2 regions of the Ralstonia sp. OTU4908 genome follow, and region 1 is predicted to be linked to the other one. Evidence: predicted binding sites of a transcription regulator. Region 1 holds the regulator's gene; the other holds the start of a gene.
What was found. The regulator HrcA, encoded in region 1, represses chaperone genes, less so after heat shock. The targets are predictions, from matches to a motif close to TTAGCACTCNNNNNNNNNGAGTGCTAA.
Positions count from the first base shown of each region.

Region 1 (16,084 bases):
TCCCAGTTCGCCCACTTGGGCACCAGGTTGGAGTTGGCGATCAAGACGCGCGGTGCATCCGGGTGGGTCTTGAACACGCCCACCGGCTTGCCCGATTGCACGAGCAGCGATTCGTCGTCGTTCAGCTCGCGCAGCGTTTCCAGAATCTTGTCGAAGCAGGCCCAGTCGCGCGCGGCGCGGCCAATGCCGCCGTAGACGACGAGGTGCTTGGGGTTCTCGGCCACATCGGGGTCGAGGTTGTTCTGCAGCATGCGATAGGCCGCTTCGGTCAGCCAGCTCTTGCAGTGCAGTTCGGTGCCGCGGGGGGCGCGGATTTCACGCGAGGCGTCGTAGCGCGGGTCGTTGGTCAGGTGGGCAGCGTTGGTCGGGGCGTTCATGTGAGGTCTCCTGCGAACTCCTTTGTCATGGAGCGCATCTTATGTTGTATATACAACTTAGGCAAGAAAACTTTACAAGCTAAGAGCAAACCCTGATGATGACCGCCATCCGCACATCACATCCGCGGCCACCACCGCACTGCAAGCCACGCCCATGTCACACGACCCGTCCGCCAGCACGCCCGCCTTCCAGCGCATCAAGGAAGACATCCTCACGCGCATTCGCAGCGGGGAGTGGCAGGAAGGGGAAATGATTCCGGGGGAGACGACGCTCGCGCAGACCTTTGGCGTGTCGCGCATGACGGTCAATCGCGCGCTGCGTGAGTTGACCGCCGAGCAGATCCTCACGCGCGTGCAGGGGCTGGGAACGTTCGTCGCGCAGCAGAAGTACCAGGCGACGCTGGTGGCGATCCGCAACATCGCCGAGGAAATTGCAGCGCGCGGTCATCAGCATCGCGCCGAACTGCACAAGTTGGAGCGTGCCCGCGCCAACGAGGCAATGGCGGCTTCGTTTGGCGTGCCAGCAGGCCGCGTACTCTTCCATTCACTGATCGTGCATTTTGAAAACGACCTGCCGATCCAGGTAGAAGACCGTTGGGTCAACGCGGCGTTGGCGCCCGAATACATGGAGCAGGATTTCACGCAGACCACGCCCAACGCCTACCTGATGCGTGCCGCCCCGTTGCAGGGCGTGGATTACGGCATCGAGGCGCGCCTGCCGCCGCGCGAGATTGCGGAGATGCTGCACATGGACGTGCGCGAGCCCTGCCTGATGCTGCGGCGGAAAACGCTGTCGCAGGGCCAGGTCGCCTCGGTGGCGACCATGTGGCATCCCGGCGGGCGTTATCAGTTCACGGGCAGCTTCTGAGTCGCGGCTAGCTGCGGCCCTTCCAGGGCACCACGCGCGCTTCGATGGCGCGCATGGCCAAGTCGAACGCCCATGCAATCGCGCCGATCAGCACGATGCCCATCACCACGAGGTCGGTGCGCAGAAAGCTCGACGCATTGAGCACCATCTGCCCCACGCCCACGGTGGCCGCCACCATTTCCGCCGCCACCAGCGTGGTCCAGCCGAAGCCGATGGCGATGCGCAAGCCGGTCAGGATCTCGGGCAGCGCCGCCGGCAGGATCACATGCCGCACCACCTGCGTGAAGCTCGCGCCCAGCGCATACGCGGCGTTGATCTGCTCAAGCGTGGCGCTGCGCACGCCGGCACGCGCGGCCATGGCAATCGGTGCGAAGCAGGCAAGATAGATGACGACAATCTTCGCGCGCTCATCAATGCCCAGCCAGATGACCACGAGCGGCAGGTATGCCAGCGGCGGCAGCGGGCGATAGAACTCGATGGGCGGGTCCAGCAAGCCGCGCGCGGTGCGGGAGACACCCATCGCGAGGCCGATCGGAATGGCCGTCACGGCGGCCAGAGCAAACGCGCCGAACACGCGTAGCGCACTCCAGCCAAGATGTGCGGCCAGCGGCTGGCCGCCTTGAATATCGCCATGCCAGGCATCGATGAATGCGCGCCCCACGGCCTGCGGTGAGGGCAGGAACAACGGCGGCACCCAATGGAAGGTGGTGGCCGCCCACCAGAGCACGAGCAGCGTAATCACCGACAACACGCTGAGCCCGAATGCGCTGCCTTCCCCCGGCAAACGATAGCCGCGCAGCTTGCGCACAGGCTTGCTGGTGGGCGGCGCTGCATCGGCAGAGGTGCGCTGCTGCACGGCAGTTTCGAGCGCGCTCATGCGAGCAGCGCCTCGGGCGCATGGTGAATCAGCGCCAGCACACGCTCGCGCCAGGCAATGAATTCCGGCGACGATTTCACCGCGCGGGCGTCCCCGCCTGCCAGAGCCTGCCGCGAGAACGGCAAATCGAATGTCTGCACGATGCGCCCCGGCGATGGCGACATCACGATCAGGCGCGTCGCCAGGAACAGCGCCTCCTCCACGTCGTGGGTGATGAAGAAGACGGTCGTGCCGGTGCGTTGCCAGACGTCGAGCACCAGCGTCTGCATGGTCTCGCGCGTGAACGCGTCGAGCGCGCCCATCGGTTCGTCCATCAGCAGCACGCGGGGCTCGGTGGCCAGCGCACGGGCAATGCCAACGCGTTGCTGCATGCCGCCTGACAACGCGTAGACGGGCGATGCGGCATGCGCTTCCAGGCCCACCAGCCCGAGCAACTCCAGCGCACGCGCATGGCGCGTCTTGCGGTCGACACCGCGCAGCTTGAGGCCAAGCGCCACGTTGTCACGCACGTTCAGCCACGGCATGAGCCCATAGCGCTGGAACACCACGCCGCGGTCCGCGCCGGGGCCATCGACTTCGCGGTCGTCCAGCAGGATCTGGCCCGACGTGGGGGCAACAAAACCCGCGAGGCAGTTCAGCAGCGTGGTCTTGCCGCAGCCGGAGGCGCCCAGGGCAACGACGAATTCGCCGGCGTCGATCGACAAATCCACACCGGCCAGCGCGCGGGTGGTGCGGCCGTGCGCGTCGATGTAGTCGACGCCCAGGCCGCGCACATCGATGCGGCTCATCGCGCTGCGGTGGCGACGCCCTTGTTGGCAGCGTTGGCCGCACGTTGGACAAACCGTGAGTCGATGGTGGCAGCGTAGTCCGGCAGCACCGTCTGGATCGTGCCCTGCGTCTTCAAGAACTGCGCCGTGGCCAGCAGGGATTGAGCCGCGCCCGACTGCGCGCCGCCGCCCAGCCAGCGCTTGGAAGCCTGCTCCGCCGCATCCGGGAAGGCATACAGCGCAAGACTTGCCGGCACATCCGCCGCCGTCGCGCCCGACGTCTTGGCCACGGCTGCCACCTGCGGCGATGTCGCCGTCCACGCGGCCTTGTTGTCGCGATAGGCCGCATCGGCCTTGGCCAGTACTTCGACAAACTTGGCGATGAACTCGGCATGGTCACGCGCAAACTTGCGGTCCGCCACGAAGCCATCGAAGGTCGACTTGCCGGTGGCGGCGGCGATCTTGCCGGAGGTGGTCAGCACCGTACCGGTCTTCTTTACCTTGGCGAGTACCGGATCCCAGATAAAGGCGGCATCGACATCGCCCCGGTCCCACGCGGCCGACAACTCCTGCGGACGCAGGTTCACGACCTTCACGTCGCGCGGCTCGAGCCCGGCTTGTTGCAGCGCGACCAGCGCATGGAAATGCGAGGTCGACACATACGGCACGCCCAAGGTCTTGCCCTTCAGGTCCGCCACGCGCGACACGCCGCTGCCGTTGCGGGCAACCAGCGCTTCCGCATCGTTGATGTTGTCGAGAATCCAGAACAGCGACAGGTCCACGCCCTGCGACACGCCGGCCGCAATCGGGCTGGAGCCCGCTTCGCCGACCTGCACGGAACCCGAGGCGATGGCGCGCACCACGTCGGCACCGCTGGCGAGCTGGCGGTACGTCACCTTATAGCCGGTGGCACGCTCGACCTCGCCCGTGGCTTGGGCGTAGCGCCAGGGCAGCACCATGTCCTGATAGGCGATGACAACCTCGCGGTCGGCCGCACGTGCAGGAGCAGCGCCAAACAAGGCGAACGAAATGGCCGCAGACATCGCTGCAGCCAGCAAACGGGAGAAGGAAGAACCAGCCATGAAAGACTCCGGCAGAAAAGAATCGCGCACATGCGCCGGAGTCGATTGTGAGAGACGGCAGCGTGGCCTGTCGTCGAAGAAAATCGGCTGAGCTTATGCAGCTCGCAGACAGAACAACCGTTAGATCAATATTGGCTGAGTGTGCTGGACAGCAGCTTGGCCGTGATATCCACGATCGGGATCACGCGCTCATATGCCATGCGCATCGGCCCGATCACGCCGAGCGTGCCGACGATCTTGCCGTCCACCTCGTACGGTGCGGTGATGACGGCCATATCTTCGTGCGGGACGAGGCTGCTTTCGCCGCCGATGAAGATCTGCACGCCCTCGGCGCGGCTGGATACGTCGAGCAGTTGCAGCAGGCCGGTCTTCTGCTCGAACACGGCAAAGAGCCGGCGCAGCTTGTCCATGGACGAAGACAGGTCTTCCACCTCCAGCAGCTTGCGCTCACCCGAAATGACGACCGGATCCTCTTCCGACACGGCACTGCTGCCCGCCTCCACGGCCGCCTGCATCAGCGCGGTCATGTCGGCCTGCAGGGCAGAGAGTTCACCCCGCAGGCTTTCGCGCACCGCGTCGAACGTCTGGCCGCCGTAATGCGCGTTGATGTAGTTGGCCGCTTCCACCAGCTGGGACGGAGTGTAGGGTGTATCGGTATGGATGATCCGGTTCTGCACGTCGCCTTCGGGCGTGACGACAATGAGCAGGATGCGCGACTCCGAGAGGCGCAGGAATTCGATCTGCCGGAATGCATGCGTGCGCCGCGGCGTCATCACGATGCCGGCAAACTGCGAGAGGTTGGACAAGGTTTGCGCCGCGGCCGCAATCACCCGCTGCGACGATTCCGACCCATGCGAGGCCAGCTGCGTGCGCACCTGCTCGGCAATCGCGCCAACCATCTGCTGCGCCATGCGGTCTTGCGTGCTCAGCACGTCCAGCGGGCTGGCGGTCAGCATCGTATCGACAAAGAGGCGGTAGCCGCGCGGCGTCGGCACGCGGCCGGCCGAAGTATGCGGGCTGGCAATGAAGCCCATCTCTTCCAGGTCAGACATCACATTACGGATGGTGGCCGGCGACAGATCGAGCCCCGAATACTTCGACAAGGTGCGGGAGCCCACGGGCTGGCCCTCGGCGATATACCGTTCGATCAGGGTCTTGAGGAGGATGGTGGCGCGCTTGTCCATGATTCGTCAATTTTACGCAAAATCGGCGCCCGCCTGCGGGTGATGTCGGCGTTTCTCCACGAAACACGCGCTAACGTGGCGACGGTCATATCGATATGGTGTAATGCGCGCATGTCGACTTCCCCGTCCGCCGTGGCCCCGCGAGCTCCCGCCACCTCGCCTGTCTCGCCTTTCAAGACCGTTGCGCTGGTCGGCCGGTATTCGGCCGCCAACATTGCCGGCCCGCTCATGGAGCTGGCGTCGTGCATCGCCGGGCGCGGGCATGACATTGTGTTCGAGCGCGAAACGGCACTCAACATCGGCGTCCAGGACTACCCCGCCCTGCCGCCCGAAGAGATGGCGCGCCACGCTGATGTGGCCGTCGTGCTCGGCGGCGACGGCACGCTGCTCGGCATCGGGCGTCACCTGGCCGGCGCCAGCGTCCCCGTGATCGGCGTCAACCACGGGCGGCTCGGCTTCATGACCGACATCCCGTTCGACGACGTGCACACCGTGCTGCCCGACATGTTGGCGGGCCGCTACGAGGCCGAAACCCGGACGCTGCTGCAGGCCCAGGTCGTGCGCGACGACGAAGTCATCTTCTCGGCCCTCGCCTTCAACGACGTGGTGGTCAACCGCTCCGGCACCTCGGGGATGGTGGAACTGGCCGTGTCCGTCGACGGCTTCTTCATGTACAACCAGCGTTCGGACGGCTTGATCGTCTCGACGCCGACCGGCTCGACGGCGTATGCGCTGTCTGCTGGCGGGCCGATCCTGCATCCGGCGCTCTCGGGTCTGGTGCTGGTGCCCATCGCGCCGCACTCCCTGTCGAACCGGCCGATCGTCATTCCGCAAGACGCGGAGGTGGTCATCCAGGTCACCAGCGGGCGCGATGCCAGCGTCAACTTTGACATGCAGTCGCTCACGTCGCTGCTGCCCGGCGACCGCATCGTGGTGCGCCGCTCCGAGCGCACGGTGCGGCTGCTGCACCCGATCGGCTACAACTACTACGCCACGCTGCGCAAGAAGCTGCACTGGCACGAGTACCCTACCGAAGACAACCGGCTCTAGGAACCTGCCCATGATCCTGCTGCGCGGCCCGATCTTGAACCTGCGATGCTCGCCGTACGCGTGTACGGCTGCGCTTCTCGCTTCAACCTCGAGCCGCTCGCTACGAACCATGAGCAGCTTCTAAAACCCCACGCTCACCGCTTCCATGCTGCGCAGCCTCACCATCCGCGATTTCGTCATCGTTCACGCGCTGGATCTTGATCTGGCCGACGGTTTCACCGTGTTCACGGGCGAGACGGGCGCGGGCAAATCCATCCTGATCGACGCGCTTGCACTCACGCTGGGCGAGCGCGCCGATGCGGCCGTCGTACGCGAAGGCGCGCCGCGCGCCGACATCACCGCCGAGTTCGACGTGCATCCGCATGTAGCTGCATGGCTGGAAGCGCATGAACTGCATGACGACGAGGGCGTGATCCTGCTGCGCCGCACAGTCGATGCCGCAGGCCGCAGCAAAGCCTTCATCAACGGCGCGGCCGTCACGCTCGCACAGCTGCGCGAAGTGGGCGAGCAACTGGTCGACATTCACGGCCAGCATGCGCATCAACTGCTGCTCAAGGCGGATGCGCAGCGCAGCCTGCTCGATGCCCACGCAGGCCTGGAAGGCGCTGTGCGCGTGGTCGGCGAGCGCTACCGCGAGTGGCACGCCGTGGTGCGCGCACGCGAAGCCGCCGAGCAGCAGTCGCGCGAAGCCCAGCTCGAGCGCGAGCGCATCGAATGGCAGGTCAACGAATTGCAGAAACTTGGCCCCCAACCCGGCGAGTGGGAAGAAGTCCAGGCCGAGCACCATCGCCTGTCGCACGCCGCCAGCCTGATCGAAGGCACGCGCGCGGCGCTCGATGGTTTGTCCGAATCGGAGGGTGCGGTGCTCACGCAGCTGGGCACGACGCTCCATACGCTGCGTGAACTGGCCGAGATCGATCCGGCGCTTGCCGATGTGCTGGCCGCGCTGGAGCCGGCCGAGGTGCAGATTCAGGAAGCGGTGCATACGCTCGCTCGCTATGCCGATCGCGCGGAACTGGATCCGGACCGCCTGGCCGAAGTCGACGCGCGCATGCAGGCCCTGCACACGATGGCGCGCAAATACCGCGTCGCGCCTGAAACGCTGCCGGCTGAACTGGCGGAGCGCCAGGCGCAACTCGCTGCACTGCAAGCCGCGTCCGATCTGGATGCGCTGCAAGCCCAGGAAGCGCAAACGCACGCCGCATATATGTCGGTCGCGCAAGCGGTGTCGCGCGACCGCGCCAAGGCCGCGCGCGAGCTGGCGGACGCGGTGACCGGCGCCATGCAAGGCCTCTCTATGGCCGGTGGGCGCTTTGACATCGCGCTGCACGCGCTGGAACACGGCGGCGCGGCGGGGCTGGAGCAGGTCGAATTCCTCGTTGCCGGGCATGCGGGTGTTTCACCGCGGCCGCTGGCGAAGGTCGCCTCGGGCGGCGAACTGGCGCGGATCAGCCTGGCCATCTCGGTGATCGCCAGCGAGGCGAGCCCGACGCCCACGCTCATCTTCGACGAAGTCGATTCCGGCATCGGCGGTGCAGTGGCCGAAGTCGTGGGACGACGCCTGCGCGAACTCGGCATGCGCCGCCAGGTGCTGTGCGTTACGCACCTGCCGCAGGTGGCCGCGCTGGCCAACCACCACATTCAGGTCGCCAAGCAGACGGTGGCCGGCAGCACGCGATCCGACCTCGTGGTGCTGGACGCTACGGGCCGCGTGGACGAGATCGCCCGCATGCTGGGCGGGGCGTCCCTCACCGACACGACGCGCCGCCATGCGGACGAAATGCTCGCCGCAGGCCGTGCACAATCGGCACCAGAACCCTCGGCGCGGAAATCCCGCCGCGTGGCCCAGTGATCGCCTATACCGGAATCATCGCTGCCGTCGTTGGCACGAAGGTTCCGGCTGCACCCGACGCAATCGCCCAACGAATCCAAGGAGAACTTCATGGCCCGCATGGCCCGCACGATCCAACCGGCTACCCGTCCTCGCTCGCTGTTGTCGTCTGCAAAACCTGGGCTGGCCGTGGCGCTCGGCCTGTGCCTGCTGGCCGCGTGCAAGTCCGTGCCGGCGATTGATCCGGGCAAGCCGCCTGCCATGGACCCCGCCTCGGCCAACACCCAGCCGCCGGCTTCCGTGTCGGCTGCGCACAGTCTGGGCGACGTCATCGTCGGCCTGAGCACGCCGACCACGTCGTCTGCCACCGTGCAAGGCCTGCTGGATGCTGCCGGCGCACGCGCAACGCCACGGCTGGCGTTTGCCGTGGTACGGCCGATGTCGGGCGGGTTCTGGGTGGTGCGCGCCAGTTCGGGCGATGCATCGGCCACGCTGGATGGCGCGGTGGCAGCGTTGCGCAGCACGCCCGGCATCGCTTCGGCCGACCCGGACCGCGTCGTGAAGATCCAACGCTGAACCGCAGCAAGACCGCTCCACACTGTGAATCATCGGGCGCCGTCTGGCGTCCGGTTTCCAGCTTCACATCCCCTCGCCCGGCCCGTATTCTGCTTCGGTTGCGGCGCACAGACCGGCTCTTTTCCGCTCGCAAACGTGATCGGCCATCGCCACCACACCAGGCGGGCGAGTCGCGTGCTACCTTTGGTTTTGTGTAACGGTGTGTCAACGATCACATCGTGACGACGTTTCTCATGACAACGAGACACCACGGAGCACGTGCCGATGAACCCCTCCCTCTTCCGGTTGAAGTCTTGGCTCCGCGCAGGCGTCAGCCTTGCCTGTGTTGCCTGGGTGGCTAGCAGTCAAATCGCCACAGCTGCCACACCGCAGCCGCAATACACAGGTGACCTGATCATCAAATGGCGCGACGACACGAGCGGCACGCGCAAGACGCTCTCGGCCAGCGAGGCGAGCAACCGCTTGCTGTCGGTCGCGCAGGCCGCGGGTAGCACGCTGCAGGTCAAGCGCACGCTGGGCACCAACGCGCAGCTTATGCGCACCGGCCTGACCGATGCCGCCAGCATCCAAGCCACCGTCGACAAGATCGCGAAGGACGCCCGCGTGGCCTATGTGGTGCCCGATCGCATCCTGCGGCCCAACACCGTTCCGAACGATCCGCTGTTCGCCACGCAGAACAACCTGGCCGCGCCGGCGCTGGTGCCGGGCGGCATCAACGCGGCCGCGGCATGGAGCATCACGCAGGGCTCGACGGGCATCGTGGTGGCGGTGGTCGATACCGGCTACACCGATCACCCCGATCTGTCCCCCAAGATCCTGCCGGGCTACAACTTCATCTCGGACCCGGCGCGCGCGGGTAACTCCTTTGGCCGAGGAACGGACGCGCACGACCTAGGCGACATCGTTACGTCAGCTGACGTTCCCAAGATTTCCGGCTGCACGACCAATGACATTAGCAATCCGCCTGCGAGTAGCTGGCACGGCACCGAGGTCAGCAGCGTGCTCGCCGCCCAGACAAACAATGCGCTCGATATCGCGGGGGTCGGCTGGAACACGCCGATCGTGCCGGTGCGCGTGTCGGGCAAGTGCGGTGCGCTGCTGTCGGACACCGTCGACGGCATGTTGTGGGCGGGCGGCATCAACGTGTCTGGCGTGCCGGCCAACGCCAACCCGGCGCGTGTTGTGAACGTGAGCTTGGGCAGCGTTGGCCAATGTTCGGCCGCAGAACAAGACGCAGTGAATCAGTTGGCCGCACGCGGCACCATCGTCGTAGCTGCTGCCGGCAACGAAGCCGCGCAGACCGTTGATGCACCGGCCAATTGCTCAGGAGCGATCGCCGTCACCGCGCACGTCGACAGCGGCGAGAACGCCAGCTACGCGAACGTGGGGCCGCAGGTGGCGCTGTCCGCGCCGGGGGGTGGCTGCGGCAACTCGAAGGTCGTCACAACGACAAATCCCGCGACTTGTGCGGAGCCCGTTTCCGTGATCAAGGCCGACTCCAACGATGGCACCCAAAGCGTCGGCAACCCCACGGTCAAGTCGGTGGCAGGTACAAGTTTCTCGACACCGGAAGCCGCCGGCACTATAGCGCTGATGCTGAGCGTGCAACCCCAGTTGTCGAACGCGCAGGTACTAGCCGGGCTGAAGCAGACCGCGCGACCGCATCCGGGCGGCACCTTCTGCGCTGTGAACACCGGCATCTGCGGCGCAGGCCTGCTGGATACCGCCGGTGCCGTCAGCTATGCCCAGAACACGGCCCCGGCTGGCGCGGGCAGTGGCACGACGGGGTCGGGGGGGTCGACCGGGGGTACTAGCAGCGGTGGCGGTGGTGTCATTCCGCTGGCCGGTGCCTCCCTGCTGCTGGCGGCTGGCATGGCCGGTGGTCGCCGTCGCCTAAAGCCGCATTGAGGCGCATTAAGCGCCCGCGCCTCCAAAAAGGCGCCTCCGCTTTTCGCGCGTAACGCCGCGCGGGACGCGGCTCTTGGCCGGTTACGTTGATTGGTTTTACTGCACGTGCGATTTCGGATAGATATAAAAATTACTAAACAACGCAGTTAGCCTGTTTAAACAAGGAAAGGCGCGATTGTTGCGATAATTTCGCCTCCTTTTTCTACAACAACAGGTTCACTCCATGAAGTCGATTGCCCAGGGGGGTATCGTCCGCGCGCTGGTTGCGCTCGGGCTGGTTTCGTATCAAGCTGCGCCGGCGCTGGCGGGCGGCGGGACAGCAAACGCAGGCGTTCAGACACAGTGGGTGTCGCAGCTGATCGTCAAGGAAAAGAGCGGCGTCAATGGCACGCTCCAATTGCAATCCGCAGAACCAGACGAGCGCACTATGCGCGTCGACGTTGCGACCGTGCAACGCTGGTCGGCGGCGGCACAGTTGCCGGTGACTTACAAGCGTGCCATGTCCGGTGGCGCCCATGTGGTGACGCTGCCTAGCACCATGACGCTTGATGACGCCCAAGCCGTGGCGCAGCGCATGGCCGCGACCGGCCAGTTCGAATATGTTGCGCCTGACCGCATCCTGCGCCCGGCCTTCACACCTTCGGCTACATGGTTCAGTTCCCAATGGAACCTGATGGCCACGAACGCAACGATCACCACCATCCCGAATTCCAGTGGCCCGTTGCAGCCGGCGAGCGGAACTGCTGCGGGCGGAGCGAACCTGACGACCGCGTGGGACACGACCACCGGGTCGAATACGGTCAATGTCGCGATCGTCGACACCGGCATCCTGAGCCATGCCGACCTCACGGGCGCCAAGATAAACACCGGTTCCAACTTCATCACCAATACGTTCAGAAACAACTCGGGCGACAGCATCGGGACGGACCCGGGCGACGCGATCACCGCTACGGACATCACCAACAACCCGACGGTTTGTAACGGTGCGACGCCCTCCAATAGTTCGTGGCACGGCACCTTTGTGACGGGCCTCGTCGCTGCGCAGCACAGCGGGACTCGCGTCGCAGGCATTGCCCCGGGCGTTGGTGTCCAGATGGCACGCGCGCTCGGCCGCTGCGGCGGCGCCGAGTCGGACATCATCGATGCGGTTACGTGGGCAAGCGGCGGTGTCGTGGCCCGCATCTCCCCCAGCATCAACCCGACACCGGCCAAGGTCATCAACATGAGCCTGGGCGGCACCGGAAGTTGTGACGTACCTATGCAAACCGCCATCACCAACGCGCGCAACCGCGGTGCAGTGATCGTGGTCGCTACTGGCAACGAGAGTGCTTCGGCGATCGATTCGCCGGCCAACTGCACGGGAACCATCGCCGTCACGGCCCATACGCTGGAGGGCGACAAGGCGACCTACGCCAACGTGGGGACGGGTACCACGCTGAGCGCTCCTGGCGGCGGCAATGGTTCCGTGGTCAACGGTTTGGGGGCTCTGATCGCGTCGCTCTCGAACACTGGCACCACCAGTGCCGGTTCCCCCGGCTACTCGGGCGAAGCCGGTACTTCGATGGCCACGCCACATGTGGCAGGCGTTGCTGCTTTGATGCTGTCGGTCAACAGTGCCCTGACGCCGGATCAGATTGCGACCGTTCTCAAACAATCGGCTCGCCCGTTCCCAGCGGGCACGTACTGCGCAACGCATACGGGCGTCTGCGGCGCCGGTATGCTGGATGCGGGTGCCGCCGTTGCCCTGGCGAAGGGCAATCCGACTGTGCACGCGTCGACGTCGGCAAGCACGGTGGTTACAAACAATGCGGTCACGCTCACAGCGACCGGCAGTGCAGGCCTCGTCAACACCATCACGAGCGTGCAGTGGGCGCAGACTTCTGGGCCATCCGTCAGCCTTACGACTGCCGGCCCCGATAGCAACGGCAATTACACCGCCACATTCACGCCGTCCGCGGCAGGCACCTACGCCTTCAACGTCACGTTGACGAGCAACACCGGCGCGACCGCCACGGATACCACGAACGTGACCGTCACTGCAGCAGCCAGCACCGGCACCACCACCCCGCCTGCTGCGACCTCCAGCGGCGGCGGTGGCGGTGGCGCCATCGGTCTGGCCGGCGCAGCATTGCTGCTGGCCGCCGGTTTGGCCGGTCGTCGGCGTCGCGCTAAGTAAGCCTATTTGTACTTTCGGCCCGCGTCTTCATTGGACGCGGGTATTTCCCCCCTCCTGCTTTGACCCCTCCGGCGTTCCGCTGCTCACCTATGCAGCCGATTGTCTGCGAAGAGCCCACTCCCCCAGCACCCACACCAGCAATCCGCTCACCGCACCAAACGCATGAGCGATGCGCACCACGCCAAACCCCCAGTGCGGGTCATAGGCGATGGGCGACAGCCACGATTGCTCGAGCCACACCTTCGCCAGCACGCCCACACACAGCGCCACGCCAATCCAGCGTGAAAAGTGATCCTCGACATCGCTCGTGGACGGTTTCAGCAGCCGCAGCCCGCCCCACGCCGCCAGACCATGCAGCGCGCCAGAGAGCCCGCCGTACCACTGCACCGTCGGCTGAGTGAGCAAAGCGATCTGTACGAGCACGCCGCACACCACCAGCGCTCCAACGATGGCTTGCGGTCGCAGCACGCGCGCCAGCAGCAGGATGAGCCCCACCGCGGCCATTGCATCCGCCAGCCAATGCCACGTATCCAGATGCACCCACATGGCGGTCACGATGCGCCACCACTGCCCCGCGCGCACGGTCTCGCGTTGATACAGCCCGACCGCGTACAGCCACGGCACGAACGAAAACGCCGCCGACAGCGCAGCCACACCGGCGCACGCGCCCCAGGTGCGCAACGTGTGCGGATACGCAGTCATTGCGCAGGCCCGAACACCTCGGTCCACAACGCGCGCACGTGGGCCGCCTCGTGCGCGCACGTGCCGACCGGTACGCGCGCCACGGATTGCCCATCGAGCCGCAACTTGTGCTGGCGCGCGCGGAAGTCCCGATAGGCATCGGCCACCCGCGCGGCCGCCGTCGCGTTAATCAACCCCAGTTCGCCGGCCATGTGCAGCAGCGCAATGTTGCCCTTGTTGCGGGTCAGCTCGGCATGCGCTGCGCTGTGCAGCAGCACCAGGAACTGCACGGTGAATTCGATATCGACCATGCCGCCGCGATCGTGCTTGAGGTCAAACAGCCCCGTCGGATTTGCATGGCCTTCCGCCACGCGCTCGCGCATCGCCACGATCTCGTCGCGCAGAGGGCCGGGCTGGCGCGCCTGGCGCAACACGGCGGTACGCAACGCCTCGAAGCGTTCGCCGATTTCCGCATCGCCCGCGCAGAAACGTGCACGCGTGAGCGCCTGGTGTTCCCACACCCACGCCGCGTTGTCGCCCTCGCGCATCTGATAACGGCGGAACGATTCGAAGTGCGTGACCATCAGACCTGCCGCGCCGTTCGGACGCAAACGCGTATCGACGTCGAACAGCATGCCCGCGGCGGTATGGCTGGTCAGCCAGGTGATGAGCTTGCGCGCGAATGACGCGTAGACATCGGGCGCGCGTTCGTCATCGTCGTCGTACAAAAAAATGATGTCGAGGTCCGACGCATAGCCCAGTTCCTTACCGCCGAGCCGCCCGTAGGCAACGACGGCAAAGCGCGGCACCTCCCGATGACGCGTAGCGACCTGCTTCCAGACTGTCTCCAGCGTGAGGTCCAGCACGGCATCGGCCAGATCGGAAAGCCGGTCGCTGATGTGCTCGACGCTCAGCATGCCCTGGAGGTCCTGCAGTAACACGCGGAAGGTCTCTGCATGGTGCTCCTGGCGCAGGATGTCCATCTGCATCTCGACATGGGCGGACGCGGCTTGCAGACGTTCTCGCACGCGCGCCCTGAACGCTGGCCAGTCGGGCTCGGCCGACAGCGCTTCCGCATCGAGCAGCTCATCGAGCAGTTGCGGATGGCGTGTGAGGTAGTCCGCCGCCCAGCGCGATGCATGGAGCGTATGGGCCACGCGCTCCATGGCCTGCGGGTATTCGCTCAGCAGCGACAGGTACGACGAACGCCGGCTGATCGCATCGAAGAAATCGAGAAAGCGCGCGATGGTGACATCGGCATCGGTCTGCCGCGATGCCTGGTCCAGCGCACGGTTGATCAGCAAGTCGAAACGCTGCCGGCTGACTTCGGACAACGCCCGATAACGCGGCGAGTTGCGCGTCGCACGCAGCCGCTCCAGCACGCTGTCCGGATTTGCATAGCCGAGTTCAGCCAGCTGTACGCGGGCGGTTTCCGTGTACTCGTCGTCGAGCAGGTCTGCGTGCCAGACCGCGGCGCACGGCGGCTGGCTGTCCTGCTTGTCGGAGAAGGTCTGCTCGAAATGCTTTGCGACTTCGTCCTGATACGCCTCGAGCTTGGTCACGAGCGCCGCATAGTCGTCAAAGCCCATCATGTGCGCCACGCGCAGCTGGTCTTCCGGCGAGCCTGGCAGGTTGTGCGTCTGTGCGTCTTCGATGTATTGCAGACGGTGTTCCAACTGGCGCAGGAAGCGGTAAGCCTCGGTCAGCCGCGCCACGGCGTCGGCGTCGATCAGGCCGCGCTCCGCCGCCGCCCGCAGCACCTCCAGCGTGGGGCGCACGCGCAACCCGAAATCCTGCCCGCCGCGAATGAGCTGAAACACCTGCGCGACGAATTCGATCTCGCGGATGCCGCCGCGCCCGAGCTTGATGTTGGGCGAGCGCGCCTGCAGATGGCCCATGTCGTCGCGCTGCTGGTTGGCACCGTTGCTGCGCTTGGCTGCCTCGTTGCGGATCTGCGCATGCAGCGCGCGAATGGCGGAGATCACGCCGTAATCGAGATAGCGACGGAACACAAACGGGCCCGTCACGCGATCCAACTGTTGGATCACGCGTGCTGCATGCGGACTGGTCGGGTCAGTGATGACGCGACCCTTGATCCAGGCGTAGCGCTCCCACTCCCGGCCCTGCACGACGAAGTACTCCTCCAGCATGCCCAGACTGCACGCCAGCGGCCCCGCATCGCCATTCGGGCGAAGACGCATGTCGACGCGGAAGACGTAGCCGTCCTCCGTCACATCGGCCAGCGCGTTGATCAGCCGCCGGCCGAGCTTCGTGAAGTATTCATGATTGGAGAGCGGGCGCGGGCCGCCCTGGGTGTCGCCATCGTCGTCGTAGAGGAAGATCAGATCGATGTCGGACGAGACGTTCAACTCGCGCCCGCCCAGCTTGCCCATGCCCACCACCAACAGTTCCTGCACCTCGCCGGAGGACTGACCGATCGGCTGGCCGTGCAGCGAGGTCAGTTCCTGAGCGATTACCGAAAGGGCCGTGCGCACAGCAAACTCGGCCAGGTCCGTCATCGTGCCCGTCACCTCGTCGAGCGTTGCGGCGCCGGACAGATCGCGCTCAACCAGTGCGCCGAAGACTTCATTGCGCAACAGGCGCAAGGCGCGCTTGAGCGCCGCCTCAGCCTCCACGGCCCTGGTATCGAACAGTTCAGTGAAGCGCGCCAACAGCCACGCCATGTCAATCGGATGGCTGGCGCCAG
Region 1 covers NZ_JASATD010000004.1:163,461-179,544, reverse strand. The annotation lists gene hutU (urocanate hydratase) at 1-377, opposite strand, end outside; gene hutC (histidine utilization repressor) at 532-1,245, shown strand; gene AAHM38_RS05685 (ABC transporter permease subunit) at 1,253-2,122, opposite strand; gene AAHM38_RS05680 (taurine ABC transporter ATP-binding protein) at 2,119-2,910, opposite strand; gene tauA (taurine ABC transporter substrate-binding protein) at 2,907-3,971, opposite strand; gene hrcA (heat-inducible transcriptional repressor HrcA) at 4,097-5,155, opposite strand; gene AAHM38_RS05665 (NAD kinase) at 5,267-6,205, shown strand; gene recN (DNA repair protein RecN) at 6,351-8,057, shown strand; gene AAHM38_RS05655 (hypothetical protein) at 8,148-8,612, shown strand; gene AAHM38_RS05650 (S8 family peptidase) at 8,877-10,520, shown strand; gene AAHM38_RS05645 (S8 family serine peptidase) at 10,744-12,696, shown strand; gene rrtA (rhombosortase) at 12,784-13,398, opposite strand; gene glnE (bifunctional [glutamate--ammonia ligase]-adenylyl-L-tyrosine phosphorylase/[glutamate--ammonia-ligase] adenylyltransferase) at 13,395-16,084, opposite strand, start outside.

Region 2 (16,084 bases), on a different contig from region 1:
GCGACGTCAGCCCAAACGCATCCCCCGCAATGACAACGCCCTGCACGCCGGGGCATTCCAGCTTGGGCAGCGTGTCGGCCGCGTGATGGGCGAAGCTGGCGTCCACCTTTTCCTGATCCTTCGGCAGCGCCACCCAGGTCTGGATGCCGTGCATGCGCGCGCCCCTTTCACGCCCTTCTGGCGAGGAACGCTCGGAGTGGACGATGCCGTTGCCGGCCGTCATCCAGTTCACGTCGCCGGGGGTGATGGTCTGCACGCTGCCGAGGCTGTCACGGTGAACCATGCTGCCGTCGAACAGATACGTGACGGTGGCCAGCCCGATGTGCGGGTGGGGGCGCACGTCGATGCCCTCGCCGGGGGCGAAATCCACCGGGCCCATGTGGTCGAAGAAGATGAACGGCCCCACCGTCTGGCGCGCCGCCGAGGGCAGCACGCGCTTGACCGAGAAACCGCCCAGGTCGCGCACGTGCGGGCCAATGATGTGCTGGATGGAAGTCATGACGGAAGGCTCCTCAAGCGTGCTCGGCGAGTTCGGTGTCGACACTGATCTCGACTTCAGTCATCAGCTTGTGAACGGGGCATTTGCCGGCCACGCGCAGGAGGTCGGCGCGTTGCTCGTCGGTCAGGTTGCCGTGCAGGGTCAGCACGGTGCGCAGCTTGTAGCGGCCCTGGCGTTCCTGGGTGCCGTCATGCTCCACAGCCACGTCGATCGAATCGAGCGGGTACTTGCGCTGGCGCGCATACAGCGTAACGGTCAGTGCCTTGCAGCTTGCCAGGGCCGCGTCAAAGTAGGCGTGCGGGTCGGGCGCACTGCCCTCGCCAGTCGGCTTGGGCACATCGGTGTAGGTCACGCCTTCGGGAAAGGTGACCTTGTGGCGAAAAAGGCCTTCGGTGTCCTTGCTGACGACGATGCTCATTGACGGCTCCTGTAGCGATTTCTGCGATGTCCGGGCAGTGTAGCCAACTTGCGTGACGGCACGGGAGAAGACCCGACGTGCGTCGCGCATCGCTTTCACGGGCGCTTCGATCACTCGACATTGCAGACATGGCAATTCGGCCCACCCATTGGGGTGGAAACGCTCAAGCGGCGCGGTTTTCAGCCGATCTTCCGGTTAGAAGACATCCGCCCAGAAACCGCCCCGCTTACGCGTTACCTGCATGGTTCCTCGCCGGCCGCTTGTCGCCATTGCCGGCGGCATCGGCTTCCTCCTCGTCCTTGTTGGGCTGACCGTGATGGTCGGCTGGCTGCGGCATTGGCCGTGGGCAGTGAAGCTCGGTAGCGATCGGCTGCTGATCGTGTTCGCCACCGGCGTCAACCTGACCCTGCTTGGCGCGGGGCTGGCTGCGCTGCTGGTCGGGACGGTACGGCCGAATGTGCGCTGGGCAGATCCGGTGGCCCGGGGGCTGGGCGGCGTGGTGGCAGTGCTGTCCATGCTGCGGCTGGCCGAAATGATCACGGGTTGGCCGCTCGGGCTGGACTTTCCGGGCGTGCACACATGGCTGGACCGCCAATGGGTGACCGGATGGATCGGCGGCATGCACCCCAGCCACGCGCTGGCGATGGCCGCATCGGCGACGGCCCTGAGCCTTGTGCCGACGTTGCGCAAACCGCACCGCGCGCGGTGGTTCTGGGGCTTGGTCGGCCTGGCGATGCTGCTCTGCGCGGGCGACCTGCTTGGCCGCGCCATGGCGCTCGAATATCTGTACCCGGCGTGGTTGGTGTGGCGCGCCTCGGACGTAGCGGCCATCTGCACGCTGCTGGTGGTCATGGGCGTGCTGTGCGTTGCGGTAGTCCGGCAGCCGGGCGTGTTGCGCCTACGCTTGTCGCCGGAAGACACCATCGTGTGGATCAGCGGCGGCTGCGTGGTACTTGCAGGCCTGGGAGCGACCATCACGGCGTTCATCATCCAGGTGGACAGCGTCGGCCTGACATTCGGCACCGCGCGGGCGCGGGCGCTCTCCAGCTACGCAGAAGAGTTCGATCAACTGCTGGCCATGCGCGCGGAAAACCCGCGCCTGGTGGCCGCCGCCACGCACATCCAGGAAGTGCTGCGCCATCCCACCGACAATGCGGCGCGCCTGCGCAGCGAGAGCGCGCTGCAGGCGTATCGCCAGCAAGGGTACTCGTACCTGCAACTGCGTACGCTGGCGGGAGAGGGCATCGTCAGTCTCGGCACGCAAACGCTTGAGCCCGAGCTGTCGATTCGGCTGCACGCCGGCCTCGCGCCCGAGCGCGTCACGCTGCAATGGGTACACGGATTTGCCATGCGCACAGAAACGCCTGTCATGGCAGACGGCATGCAGATCGGCTTGCTGGTCGCAGAGCAACCGCTCGCCCACATGACCGCGCGCTACGCCAACGAGCGCGGCATCGGAAAGACCGAAACGCTGGCGATGTCGGGCTTTGATGTGCGCGGCCGCGCCATGTCGTTTCCGCAGCGCTTCGATGCGTACGTGTTCGAGTTGCCGGCTCTTACGGTCGACCGCCGGCCGCTGCCGTCGCGCCTGGCGCTATCGGGCGAGGCAGGCTACGGCCAGTGGCAGGACATCCACGGCATGCCGACATCGTTCAGCTACACGCCCATCGGCCACACGGGCCTGGCGCTGATCAGCAAGATCGCGAGCGCCGAGCTGTACGCCCCGATGCGCGTGCAGTTCGAGCGGCTCGGCGCCTTCATGCTGTGCCTGATGATCGCCAGCGTGCTGGTCATCCGTCTGACGGTGCGGCCGTTTGCCAACCGGCTGGCCGCGTCCGAACGCGCGCTGCGCACCGCAAACGAAAGCCTGGAACGCCGCCGTGATGCCCTGCGCGCGAGCCGCGAACAACTGCGCCTAGTGGCCGACAACGTGCCCGCGCAGCTCAGCTACGTCGACTCCGACGGCATCGTCCGCTTTGCCAGCCGCACCCTGCTCGAAGCCTTCGGCCGCCGCGAGGACGAGATGCTCGATCACCACGTGCGCGACATCTACGCCCCCGAGGACTATCGCACGCTGCTGCCTTACATGACCGAGGTGCTGGCCGGGTACCCGGTGCAATTCGAGATCCAGTCGATGCGCACCGGCGTGCCCCGCTACCTGAGCGGTCATTACTTTCCTGACTACGACGATCGCGGCACACTTCGGGGCTATTTCTCCGTGCTGCAGGATCTGACGTCCCGCACCACTGCCGAGCTGGCTCTGGCGCGCAGTGAACGGGCGCTCAAGCTGGTGCTCGACAACGCGCCGCTGCTGGTCTCGCACATCAACCCGGATGGCGTCTTCACCTTCTGCAACGTCACGCACGCACGTTGGCTGCAGCGCACCCCGGAGGAAGTTTGTGGCCAGACGCCGGAACGGGTCTTCACGCCGAGCACGTACGCGCTGATCGCACCGTATCTCGCGCGCGCCCAGCGAGGAGAATCGGTCCAATTCGAGATCACCGCGCCGTGGTACGAAAGACCGTCTGCCAGCGGTCTGCGCAGCCGCACACGACACCTCCGGGGCCAACTCGTCCCCGATGCCGGAGAAGCGCAGGACGGCCGCTGCGGTTTCTACGCCTTCGTGCAGGACGTGACCGAAGCCAAGCGCAGCGAGATGGAGCTTTCCCGCATGGCGCGCTTTGATGCGCTGACGGGCCTGCCTAACCGTTATGAGCTGTACGAGCGGCTGCGCGCAGCGCTGGAGCGCCGTCAGCGGCTGCCTGCGCCGTTGGGGGTGCTGTACCTGGACGTCGACCACTTCAAGCACATCAACGACACCTACGGCCACGCCGCCGGCGATGCAGTGCTGGTGGAAGTCGCGCACCGGCTTCAACGCGCCGTGCGCCGCAGCGACACCGTCGCCCGCCTCGCAGGTGACGAATTCATCATCCTGCTGGACCCCATCGACGCCCCGGATGATGCGCTGCACACCGCTCAGAAAATCGTCGGTGCAATCCGCCCGCCCATCACCCTGCGGGGCGACACGATCCTGCACGTCACCACGAGCGTCGGTGTTGCCTGTCCCGGCCCCGAAGTACGTGAACCCGACACCGCTCTACGGGAAGCGGATCGCGCACTTTACTGGGCCAAGTCTCGCGGTCGAAACACGGCGGCGTAGTCGAGAACCGATGCCGTCAGCGACGGTCTATGAATGGGTGCGCTGCTCCTATTGCTGCGGCGCAAACATCACGCTATCAAGTAACCCCGACGATTTACGGGAACTATCAAACAGGCAAAAATGTCCTATTAGCACTCTTCCGGTCGGAGTGCTAAGATGCCTTTCCAAACCTCCACTGGATTTCGACAGGAGTCCTGAGTGAACGCAGTCATCCCCGTGAATACCGTTTCCGCAATCGCCACCCAGCCGTCCGGCAACGCCGGCAATGGATGGGCGCTGGCGTTCCCCGGCAACCTGGGCAACATCGACGCTTATATCCAGAGCGTCAACCGTGTGCCAATGCTGTCGGCTGAAGAAGAACAACGCCTGGCCCGCGAATATCGCGACAACGACAATCTTGATGCCGCCCGCCGCCTGGTGCTCTCGCACCTGCGTCTGGTGGTGTCGATTGCGCGCGGCTACCTGGGCTACGGCCTGCCGCATGCCGACCTCATCCAGGAAGGCAACATCGGCCTGATGAAGGCTGTCAAGCGCTTCGACCCCGATCAGGGCGTGCGTCTCGTTTCGTACGCGATGCACTGGATCAAGGCCGAGATGCACGAGTACATCTTGAAGAACTGGCGCATGGTGAAGGTGGCCACCACCAAGGCCCAGCGCAAGCTGTTCTTCAACCTGCGCAGCCACAAGCAGGATGCGCAGGCGACCTTCACGTCGGACGAGATCGACGCGGTAGCGGCCGAACTCAACGTCAAGGGCACGGAAGTGCGCGAGATGGAGACCCGTCTCTCGGGCGGCGACATCGCGCTGGAAGGCCAGATGGACGACGGCGAAGAGTCGTACGCCCCCATCGCCTACCTGGCTGATACGCACAACGAGCCGACCCGCGTGATCGAAGCGCGCAGCAACGACCGCATGCAAAGCGAAGGCATTGAAGCCGCCCTCGCCAAGCTGGATGACCGCAGCCGCCGCATCATCGAAGCCCGCTGGCTGAACGTGAACGACGATGGATCGGGTGGCTCGACGCTGCACGAGCTGGCCGACGAGTTTGGCGTGTCGGCTGAGCGCATTCGCCAGATCGAATCGGCCGCGATGAAGAAGATGAAGGGTGCGCTGCAGGCTTTTGCCTAAGCTGCCGCCTCGCCATAAAAAAGCCCGCCAGGTTGGCGGGCTTTTTCTTTGGGCGGCAGCCGGAGATCAGTCGGCCAGCAGTTGCTTGATATCGTGTGCAATCGGCTCAGGCCCCTGGCCGTGCTTGATGAACAAGCGCAGGTTGCCCTTTGGATCAAACATGTAGCTGCCGGCGGAGTGGTCCATGGTGTAGTTGTCGGGCGAGCTGCCCGGCACCTTGCTGTAGAACACCTTGAAGTCGGACGCGACCTTCTTCAGTTCTGCCTCATTGGCCGGACGCAGGCCGATGAAGCGCGGATCGAATGCGGGCACGTACTTGGCCAGCAGGTCTTGCGTATCGCGCTCCGGGTCGACGGTGACGAACAGGACCTGGACGCGGTCGGCGTCTTTGCCGAGGGTATCCATCACGGCGCGCAGCTCAGCCAGCGTGGTCGGGCAGACATCGGGGCAATGCGTGTAACCGAAAAACATGACGACGACCTTGCCGCGGAAATCTTCGAGCGTGCGGCGCTTGCCGGTGTGATCGGTCAACGAGAAATCGGTGCCGAAGCTTTTGGATCCGGTGATGTCGAGGTTCTTGAAGGCGGGCTTGTCGCTGCACGCCGCGAGCGCCAGCACGGCGACGGCCAGCATGGCGAACAGCGCGGCGCGGAAGTGTCGGAAAGAGAGCATGGTCATCGTGTTGGAAACAGACCGCCTAGCGTAACGCCAACGGCACATGCCTGCTGGCGCCCCTGTGCGTCACAGCGCCGCGCTTTGCGTGAGCGCCGGCCCGAACTTGAAGTAGTGGTCCACCAGCAGCGCGGCAAACAAAATCGACAGATAGATGATCGAGTAGCGGAAAGTCTTCTGCGCCAGTGCGTCGGAATACTTGCGGTACATGCGCCACGCATACGAGAGGAAGCCGAAGCCCAGCACCAGCGCGGTCACCAGGTAGATGTAGCCGCTCATGCCGTAGACGAACGGCAGGATGGTCGCGGCAATCATGATGAGCGTGTACAGCAGGATGTGCAGTAGCGTGTATTTCTCGCCGTGCGTGATCGGCAGCATCGGCAGGCCCGACTTGGCGTAGTCGGCGCGGCGGTACAGCGCGAGTGCCCAGAAGTGCGGCGGCGTCCAGGTAAAGATGATGAGCACCAGGATCCACGCCTCGGCCGGCACGCTGTTGGCCACGGCCGCCCAGCCCAGCGCCGGAGGCATCGCGCCCGAGAGGCCGCCGATGACAATGTTCTGTGGCGTGGCGGGCTTGAGCAGCAGTGTGTAGATGATCGCGTAGCCGATGAAGGTGGCGAACGTCAGCCACATCGTGAGGTCGTTGGCGAATACGTGCAGCGTCCACATGCCCGCGCCGCCCAGCACCACCGAGAACACCAGGATCTGCCGCGTGCCCAGTTCACCGCTTGCCGACGGGCGCCAGGCCGTGCGGCGCATCATTGCATCGATCTTGCGCTCGACCAGGCAGTTGATGGCGAAAGCAGCGCCGGCGAACAGCCAGATGCCGACCGCGCCGCCGATCAGTACCGACCACGGGACCATGCCCGGCGTGGCCAGGAACATGCCGATCACGGCGCAGAACACGGCGAGCTGCGTGACGCGCGGCTTGGTCAGCGCCGCATACTGCGATGCGGTCGTCCGCCAGCCAGGAAGTTGAGTGGAAGTTGTTGGGGTTGCCACGGTATTCATAAAAAACGGTCAGACGGCATTCAGACGACGGCAGCCGCCACAGGCATCGGCGCCCGCGCCTGCGCGAGCCCGATCAGGTAATGCAGACGCACCATCAGCAACAGCAGCACGGCCGCGCCGCCGTTGTGCGCCACGGCGGCCAGCAGCGGCCACCCCAGCACGATGTTCGAAAGCCCGGTCGCCAATTGCACGGCCAGCACAACGAGCAGCACCGTCGCAACCCGGCCGAGGCCGCCAATGCGACGTGCGCGCGCACTGAGCCACGCCAGGTAGCTCAGCACAACGACTGCAAACACGCGGTGCGTCCAATGGATGGCGACCAGCGCGTCGTGCGAGATGAAATCGCCGCTGGCGGTCTTGCCGAGCTGGCGCCAGAACGTGAAGCCGTGCGCAAAGTCCATCGGCGGAACCCACTGGCCGTTGCACAGCGGAAAATCGGTACAGGCCAGCACAGCGTAGTTCGTGCTGACCCAGCCACCCAGGGCAATCTGCACAACGAGCAGCACGAGCCCGATGGCCGCCGCCATGCGCAACGAGGCGCCGCGCTCATCGACCGCACGCGGCGCGTCGTTCTTGCAGCCGAGCCAGATCAGCGCGGCCAGCAGCGACATGCCGAGCAGCAAGTGCGTCACCACGATGGCCGGCTGCAGCTTGAGCGTGACCGTCCACGCACCAAAGGCGCCTTGCACACACACCAGCGCCAGCACCGCCGTCGCGTACCAGGGAGACTGCTTCAGTTCCTTGCGCTTGACCCACGCCAGCACCACCAGCGTGATGATCAGCACGCCCAACGCAAGCGCGAAGTAGCGGTGCGTCATCTCGATCCACGCTTTCATCCAGGTGACGGGGCCGCTCGGCATGGCGGCCTGTGCAGCATGGATGTCTTCACGGGCGTGGAACGGGTTGGAGGTGCCGTAGCAGCCCGGCCAATCCGGGCAACCGAGGCCTGAATCCGTCAGACGCGTGAAGCTGCCGAACATGATCAAGTCCAGCGTGAGGAAAGCGGTGATCCACACCAGCTTGCGATACTTGTTGCGATCCCCTTTGACCAGCACGTAACAGAGTGGGATCAGCGCGATCAGGATGCCAATGGAAGCAAGTTGCAGCAGCATGGCTTATCCGATGCGCGAATACTTCAAAAGCCGCGTCATATCTGCGCGCACCTTCTTCGGGTCTGGATCTTTCGGGAACTGCATCATCAGGTTGCCGAGCGGATCGACCAGGAAGAGGTGGTCTGTGGGCGGCGTCTTGCCGTCGGCAAGCCAGTTCTTAGGCAGATCGGGCGCGCGCAGGAAGCGCACGGCACCGTAATCGTCGTTGTAAGCCTTGATGAGGCGCGGGTCGATCTCCCCCCGGTCGGTCACTAGCCAGACAGGGACGATGCGGTCGCGGTCCGGGCCCTGGCCGATGCGCAGCTGGCGCATGGTGAACAGCTTGCGCGCGCAGTTGTCGTCGCAAGCGCTGCCATCCACGGACACCATCAGCCATTTGCCCTTGAGGCTGGCAAGCGGCACTTCAGCGCCGTGCTCGTCCTGCACCATCAGGCCGGTCGGCACAGGGCGCTGCGGATCGACCAGCGCGCCATACGCCGCCTTGCCGCCGGCCGGGGTGAAGACGTAATACGCAAGGTACGACGCGATCACCGGAGAGGCGCACACCAGCAGCAGGAACAGCATCATCAAGCGGCCGCGGCGCGTGCGCGCGTCGATGCGCGGGTCTTCGGACGCCCCGAGTGTGCCGGGCGCGCCGGGTGCAGATTCCTGATTCACCATGTGATTCCCAATACATTCAGCTGCGGCACTAGGCCGCAACGCAAGTTCGTATTCAGGCGGGCTCGGAGCGGCCCGCCAAGCGGCGATAACGCCGCACGCTGTAAAAGACCATCAGCCCAAGCACTGCCGCCGCCATCGCAAACCATTGGAACGCGTAGCCGTAATTGCGCTCGGCGCCCAGATCTGCGCGCGGCCAATCGCGCAACAGGCCTTCCTCCACGTCGGACTGCTGCTGCACCACGAACGGTTGGAGCGGCACGCCGATTTCGCGCGAGAAAGCGTCGAGGTCGATATTCTGCCTAAGTCGCTGGCCGACTTCATCCGCGCCGTCCTTGCTGCCCAGACTGAAGACCCGGCTGGCATGCGGCACCGCCATCCCCTCGACCTGCACTTCGCCCGCCGGCGTGGTGTACGGCGCGATGCGCGTGCGGTCCACCGGATCACGCGGCAGCCAGCCTCGATCGACCAACACGGCGCGCCCGCCCGCACCTTCCAGCCTCAGCGGGATGAGCACCTCGAAACCCGGGCGCGATACGTCGTTGGTGACGTGCGGGCGGTTCTCGAGCAGCACCGTGTGCGCCACGTCGAACGTTCCACGCAGCAGCACCGGCCTGTACATTACTGAATCTGCTGTCACGGGCTGCGCTGTGATGCGCTGGGCGGGCGCATTTTCCAGCGCCATGATGCGGGCCTGGCGCTCGATGCGCTCGTGCGCACGCGAAAGCTGCCAACGCCCCAGCGAGCACGTCAGCGCAATCAGCGCCACACCTGCCAACATCGGCACAGGCGCAAACCAGCGTCGCATCGGTACGCGCTCGGTCATTGCGCGGCCTCGGTGAGATAATGCCCGGCAGCCATTTCCAACCCGTCATTGCCCAACCGGCAGCCCTCCATGCGCATCGTCGTTGCCATTGCGTTTCTGCTGATCCTCGGGAGCCTTGCCTCCGCGCTGTTCTTCCTGATGCGCGACAAGGGCCACAGCAACCGGACCGTGCGATCCTTGATGTTCCGCGTCGGTTTCTCGATCGCGCTGTTCATCTTCATCTTCGTCGCGAACCGGCTGGGGTGGATCCACAGCACCGGCATCCGCTTCGGCCAATAGCCCGAGTCAATTCAGTCAGTCCAGAAAAGCGAAAACGCCGCAGCGGTGTCCCGTCTGCGGCATTGTCGTCGCCGGCCATTGGCCAGGTCGGGGAGCGACGCTTCGCCGCCCCCACCCGATGCTGTCTTACAGCCAGTACACCACCACGTACAAGCCGAGCCACACCACGTCCACGAAGTGCCAGTACCACGCAGCGCCTTCAAAAGCGAAGTGATGTTCCGGCGTGAAGTGGCCCTTGATCACACGCCCCAGCACCACCGACAGCATGATGGCGCCCATGGTCACGTGGAAGCCGTGGAAGCCCGTCAGCAAGAAGAACGTTGAACCGTAGATGCCCGAGGTCAGCTTCAGGTTCAGTTCGTGATAGGCGTGGATGTATTCGAACGCCTGGAAGCCCATGAACGTGAAGCCCAGGAGGATCGTCAGCAGCAGGCCCTGGATGACCTGGGCACGCTTGCCTTCACGCAGCGCATGGTGTGCCCACGTGAGAGTCACGCCAGAAGTCAGCAGCAGCGCCGTGTTGATCGTCGGAATCGGCCACGGCCCCATCGTTGTGAAGGGCGCTACCGTGCCGGCCGGTCCGGCGTTCGGCCACAGCGCGTTGAAGTCGGGCCACAGCAGCTTGTTGTTCAGATCGCCCAGCCACGGCATGGCGATCGTTCGGGCATAGAACAGCGCGCCGAAGAACGCCGCGAAGAACATCACTTCCGAGAAGATGAACCAGCTCATCGACCAGCGGAACGAGGCATCCACGCGGTCGCCGTACTTGCCGGTCTCGGATTCAGAGATGGCGTCCGCAAACCACGCGCGCAGCACAAAGAGGAACCACAGCAGGCCGACCAGGAACGTCCACGGGGCCCACGGCTGGGCATTCACCCATGCAGCGGAGCTCAACAGCACGATCAGCAGGCCGAGGCTTGCCGTAATCGGATGCCGCGAGGGCCCGGGCACGAAGTAGTACGGAGCGTTTGCTCGATTCGCACTCATCTCTTTTTCTCCAGCTCTATTTTTTTAAGAATCCACTCGATGTTGCCCGGCCCGTGCTGCAGGGCCGTCTCCTCAACCTTCTGAACCGTCAACCGACAACTGCCCGCACGATCAACAGCAGCACGACGATGAACATGATCGCCGCCAAAATGCCCGCGATAATCACGTGCACCGGATTCAACTGCGCCATGTCACGGTCGTGATCGCGGCCTTTGCGCACCCCGAAGAAGGACCAGAACACCGCCTTCATCGTCTGTGCGAATGATGCGCGCCGCTTGGTCGCTTCCTTCAGGTCGTCCATGTCCTCACGTTCCCTTGTTCGGCATCGCCGGCGCAATGACCGACGGCGCGTGGATTTCAAAGAAAGTGTAGGACAGAGTGATCGTCTTCACGTCCTTGGGAAGATCCGGATCAATCACAAACACCACCGGCATCTCGCGTGACTCGTTGGCCGTCAGCGTCTGCTGCTTGAAACAGAAGCACTCGATCTTCTTGAAGAACTCGGTTGCCTGCTTGGGCGCGTAACTCGGGATGGCCTGGGCCTCGACCGTACGCCCCTCCTTGTTCACCACCTCGTAGACGATCTGGCTGATCTCGCCGGGGTGCACATCCATGCTGTTCTTGACCGGGCGGAAGCGGAACGGCCCCTGGCTGTTCGAATCGAATTCCACCGTGATGGTGCGCGTCTTGTCGACCTGCGAGTTGCGCAGCGCGCCGCCGTCCTCATCACGCGTGTTCAGCACGTTGATGTTCGTGATCTCGCAGATCTTCTTGTACAGCGGCACCATCGCGTAGCCGAAGCCAAACATGATCACGACCACGACGGCCAGCTTGCCGAGCATCGAGCGGTTCAGACCGCGCTCCAGCGCTTTGTCGTTTTGGGTCGGATCCGGCTGCGCCGGTGTGTGGCTCATAGAGGTCTCGCGAAATCTCGGTTCAGCGACCAGCGCGTCGCTTGCCCGGCTAGCCGCCGAACACCACGCGCTTGAAAATCACACCCAGAAAGAAAACCAGCGCGATCGTGCCGAGGATGAATCCCAGGCGACGGTTGGCAGCGCGTTGCTCGGGCGTTGGGCTTTTTTCTGGATTCGACATCGTTGTCCGGAGGATCGCGGAGCTGGCACTCGCCTGCCCCGCGACACCTGCATTACTTCACGTGCGGTGGTTCTTCAAAGGTGTGGAACGGTGCCGGCGACGGCACGGTCCACTCCAGGCCTTCCGCGCCATCCCACGGCTTGTCGGCGGCCTTCTCGCCACCGCGGTACGACGGCAGCACCACGAAGAAGAAGAAATACACCTGCATCAAGCCGAAACCCAGTGCACCGATCGACGCGACGGCGTTGAAATCGGCGAACTGCTGCGGGTAATCCGCATAGCGGCGCGGCATACCGGCCAGGCCCAGGAAGTGCATCGGGAAGAACGTGAGGTTGAAGGTGATCATCGAACCCCAGAAGTGGATCTTGCCGCGTGTCTCGCTGTACATGTAGCCCGACCACTTCGGACCCCAGTAGTAGAAGCCCGCGAACAGCGCGAACAGCGAGCCGGCCACCAGCACGTAGTGGAAGTGCGCCACCACGTAATACGTGTCCTGCAGCTGGATATCGATCGGGGCTACGGCCAGGATCAGGCCCGTGAAGCCGCCCACCGTGAACACGAAAATGAAGCCAATGGCAAACAGCATCGGCGTCTCGAACGTCATCGAGCCGCGCCACATCGTGGCCACCCAGTTGAAGATCTTCACGCCGGTCGGCACCGCGATCAGCATCGTCGCGTACATGAAGAACAGCTGACCAGTGACGGGCATGCCGGTCGTGAACATGTGGTGCGCCCACACGATGAACGACAGGATGGCGATCGACGCCGTGGCGTACACCATCGAGCTGTAGCCGAACAGGGGCTTGCGCGCGAAGGCCGGCACGATCTGGCTGATGATGCCGAACGCCGGCAAGATCATGATGTACACCTCGGGGTGTCCGAAGAACCAGAAGATGTGCTGGTACATCACCGGATCACCGCCGCCTGCTGCGGAGAAGAAGCTCGTGCCGAAGTGGCGGTCGGTCAGCACCATGGTGATCGCCCCCGCCAGCACCGGCATCACGGCGATCAGCAGGTATGCCGTGATGAGCCACGTCCAGCAGAACATGGGCATCTTCATCAGCGTCATGCCGGGCGCGCGCATGTTGAGGATGGTCACGATGATGTTGATCGCGCCCATGATCGACGATGCGCCCATGATGTGGATCGCGAAGATCGCCATGTCCATGCCGGGGCCCATCTGCACCGACAGCGGCGCATAGAGCGTCCAGCCGGCCGCCGTGGCGCCGCCCGGTGCGAAGAACGAGCCCACCAGCAGCAGCGCCGCAGGCGGCAGCAACCAGAAGCTGAAGTTGTTCATCCGCGCGAAGGCCATGTCGGACGCACCCACCTGCAGCGGGATCATCCAGTTCGCAAAGCCCACGAAGGCCGGCATGATGGCGCCGAACACCATGATCAGGCCGTGCAGCGTGGTGAACTGGTTGAACAGCTCCGGATGGAAGAATTGCAGGCCGGGCTGGAACAGCTCAAGGCGGATCAGCAGGGCCAGCGTGCCGCCCGAGAGCAGCATCATGAAAGAGAACAGCAGGTACAGCGTACCGATGTCCTTGTGGTTGGTCGCGAACAGCCAACGGCGCCAGCCGTGCGGATGGTCGTGCGCGTGGTCGTCTCCGTGACCGTGCGCGTGATCTTGCGGGTGCGTAACAGCGGTGCTCATCGAGGAACTCCTAGGTTCGGTTCGTCACGCAGACGATCAATCAGCCAGCGTTGCGGTCTTCGGCCGCATTCGCTTGTTTGGACGCCACCTTACCGGCGGATTCAGTTGCAGCGGTCTTGGCAGCCCCACCTTCGGGCATCTTGCCGCCGCGCGCATCCTTCACTTGCGTCGGCTGCAGCAGGTCACCGGTATGGTTGCCCCAGTTGTTGCGCTCGTAGGTTACGACGGCAGCGATTTCGACATCGTTCAGCGCCGAAGCCCAGGGCGGCATGGCGCCCTTGCCGTGCAGCACGATGCCAACGTGGTCGGCCAGCGGGCCATTGGCGATCTTCGAACCATCGAGCGCCGGGAACGGACCACCACCCTTGCCGTTCGGCTGGTGGCACACCGCGCAGTTGGCGGTGTAGACCTTCTCGCCGCGCGACTTCAGCTCTTCCAGCGTGTAGGTCTTGTTCGGGTCATCGGCCTTCGCGGCCATTTCCTTCTTCTTGCCGTCGACCCACTTGGTGTAGTCGTCCTGCGAGAGCACACGCACGACGATCGGCATGAAGGCGTGTTCCTTGCCGCAAAGCTCAGCGCACTGCCCGCGATAGATGCCCACCTTCTCGGCCTTGAACCATGCGTCGCGCACGAAGCCCGGAATCGCATCCTGCTTCACGCCGAACGCCGGGATCATCCACGAGTGGATCACGTCGTTGGCGGTCGTGACGATGCGCACCTTGCGGTTGACCGGCACGACCAGCTCGTTGTCGACTTCGATCAGGTACGTGTTCGACTTGGGCGCCTGGTTGTTGATCTGGTCGCGCGGCGTGGTGAGCGTGGAGAGGAACGAGATGCCCTCGCCTTCGCCCTTCAGATAGTCGTAACCCCACTTCCACTGGTAGCCGGTGGCTTTGATGGTGAGGTCGGAATTGGTGGTGTCCTTCATTGCGACCACGGCCTTGGTGGCCGGCAGCGCCATCCCGATCACGATCAGGAACGGCACAATGGTCCAGATGATTTCAACCGTGGTGCTTTCGTGGAACGTCGCCGGTTTGTGGCCGACCGACTTACGGTGCTTGAAAATGGAGTAGAACATCACCCCGAACACACCGATGAAGATCACGATACAGATGATCAGCATCATCCAGTGCAGCCAATGGATCTCGGCGGCGATCTTGGTGACCGGTGGCGCGAGATTGAGTTGCCGCACTGCGGGGCCGCCCGGCATGTCTTCCACTGCCAGGGCCGTTTGACTGAGGGCGAGGAGGGAGCCTGCCGCCAGCAAACTTGCCAATGTCTTATTCAACATTTTCATTTTTTATCTACCCAATTGACAGATTCCACTCTGCCCCGGTGCGCGGCTCATGAGACCTGGGTTGGTTGCCCGTGTCCCAAACACCGGGAAAGCTCGTCCGCAAGCTTGCGCCGCCAGACTGACCTGCCAGATCACGCGCCTGCCATCTCCAGCCTGACTTGCACGTAATCGGAGGCGTGGCGGGCATAGTACAGCAATGCCCATCCGAGAATCGCGACCTCCAGCCCCGCATCAGGCGGCACCAGTCACGCGCGTTGCCACGCAGAAAACCAAGCGATCACGATCGGGGAAATGACGACCAAGGGGATGGACCAGCCCAGCTGGCGGGTTGAAAGCGAGCAGTTTCGCTTCATGAGCCAGTTCTTGCGCGGCGCTTCCGAGATGTGGACGCCGCATGCTGGGTGGAGCGCAGTTTCAATGTCGTGCATTGAACCACTCCTGCCTCGGATGCATACCCGAACGGTTCGCCCGTGGCAAAAAACGGGATAGGCCTTTGGGGGACTGCTGCGACAAACTGGCGCATTATATGGCCGCGATTGACCCCGAACAAGGCAAAGCGCCTTTATGCAAGTCCCGGCTTGACAATGCGGAGCCAATGCCGTTCCCGCACTAAAAGCGCTTCAGGCGCGCGGTTTGCGACCGATCTGATCGACGGGGATCATCGCCCTGCCCTGGTCGTCCAGCGCCTGTCGCTGGGGCGGCGCAAGCTTCCAGGCATGGCCGTAAACGATTTCGAAGGTGAGTGGAATCACGCCGACGGGATTGCGCTGCGCATCAAGTGCGTCGAATAGCCGCTGGCGCCAGCGGGGCGTGTGCAGACCGGGGCCGGCGAGGCTGCGGCCGGCTTCGTCCGTCAAGCCGGCCATGCAGCCGAGCAAATGCACATCGGCCAGCAACGCCTGGGGCGTTTCGTAGGTGATGGTGATCTGCTCCATGTCCATGACGGGCGTGGACCAGCGGCTGTGCACCAGCATGTCGCCAATGTCATGCATGTCGACAAAGCGCAGCGTATGGACGCCCTCGTCGATGCCGGCCAGGGCGCTTCGCAGCTCGCGCAAGGTATCGGGACCGAACAAGCTGAACATCAGCAGGCCGCCTTCCGTGGTGATGCGGTGCCATTCCGGGAAGATGGCGTGCGGCGCCGGGTCCCAGTGCAGCGCGAGATTCGACCACAGCAGGTCGAACGATGCGCCGGCAAAGGGCAGCGCTCGGAAGTCCGCCTGGGCGAAATCAAAGACCGGCCGCTTCTTCAGCAGTCTGCCGAGCCATCCGGCGTCGGTGCGCTG
Region 2 covers NZ_JASATD010000040.1:1,537-17,620, forward strand. The annotation lists gene AAHM38_RS21780 (pirin family protein) at 1-499, opposite strand, end outside; gene AAHM38_RS21785 (OsmC family protein) at 513-917, opposite strand; gene AAHM38_RS21790 (sensor domain-containing diguanylate cyclase) at 1,159-4,077, shown strand; gene rpoH (RNA polymerase sigma factor RpoH) at 4,312-5,205, shown strand; gene AAHM38_RS21800 (SCO family protein) at 5,272-5,877, opposite strand; gene cyoE (heme o synthase) at 5,947-6,888, opposite strand; gene AAHM38_RS21810 (COX15/CtaA family protein) at 6,909-8,000, opposite strand; gene AAHM38_RS21815 (SCO family protein) at 8,004-8,660, opposite strand; gene AAHM38_RS21820 (SURF1 family protein) at 8,713-9,483, opposite strand; gene AAHM38_RS21825 (twin transmembrane helix small protein) at 9,553-9,762, shown strand; gene AAHM38_RS21830 (cytochrome c oxidase subunit 3) at 9,889-10,749, opposite strand; gene AAHM38_RS21835 (DUF2970 domain-containing protein) at 10,838-11,050, opposite strand; gene AAHM38_RS21840 (cytochrome c oxidase assembly protein) at 11,055-11,663, opposite strand; gene AAHM38_RS21845 (cytochrome oxidase small assembly protein) at 11,713-11,844, opposite strand; gene ctaD (cytochrome c oxidase subunit I) at 11,897-13,501, opposite strand; gene coxB (cytochrome c oxidase subunit II) at 13,542-14,798, opposite strand; gene AAHM38_RS21860 (hypothetical protein) at 15,044-15,226, opposite strand; gene AAHM38_RS21865 (methyltransferase domain-containing protein) at 15,419-16,084, opposite strand, start outside.
Region 2: rpoH (RNA polymerase sigma factor RpoH) is a predicted target of HrcA. The motif match lies at 4,206-4,232, and genes of this name have one in related genera.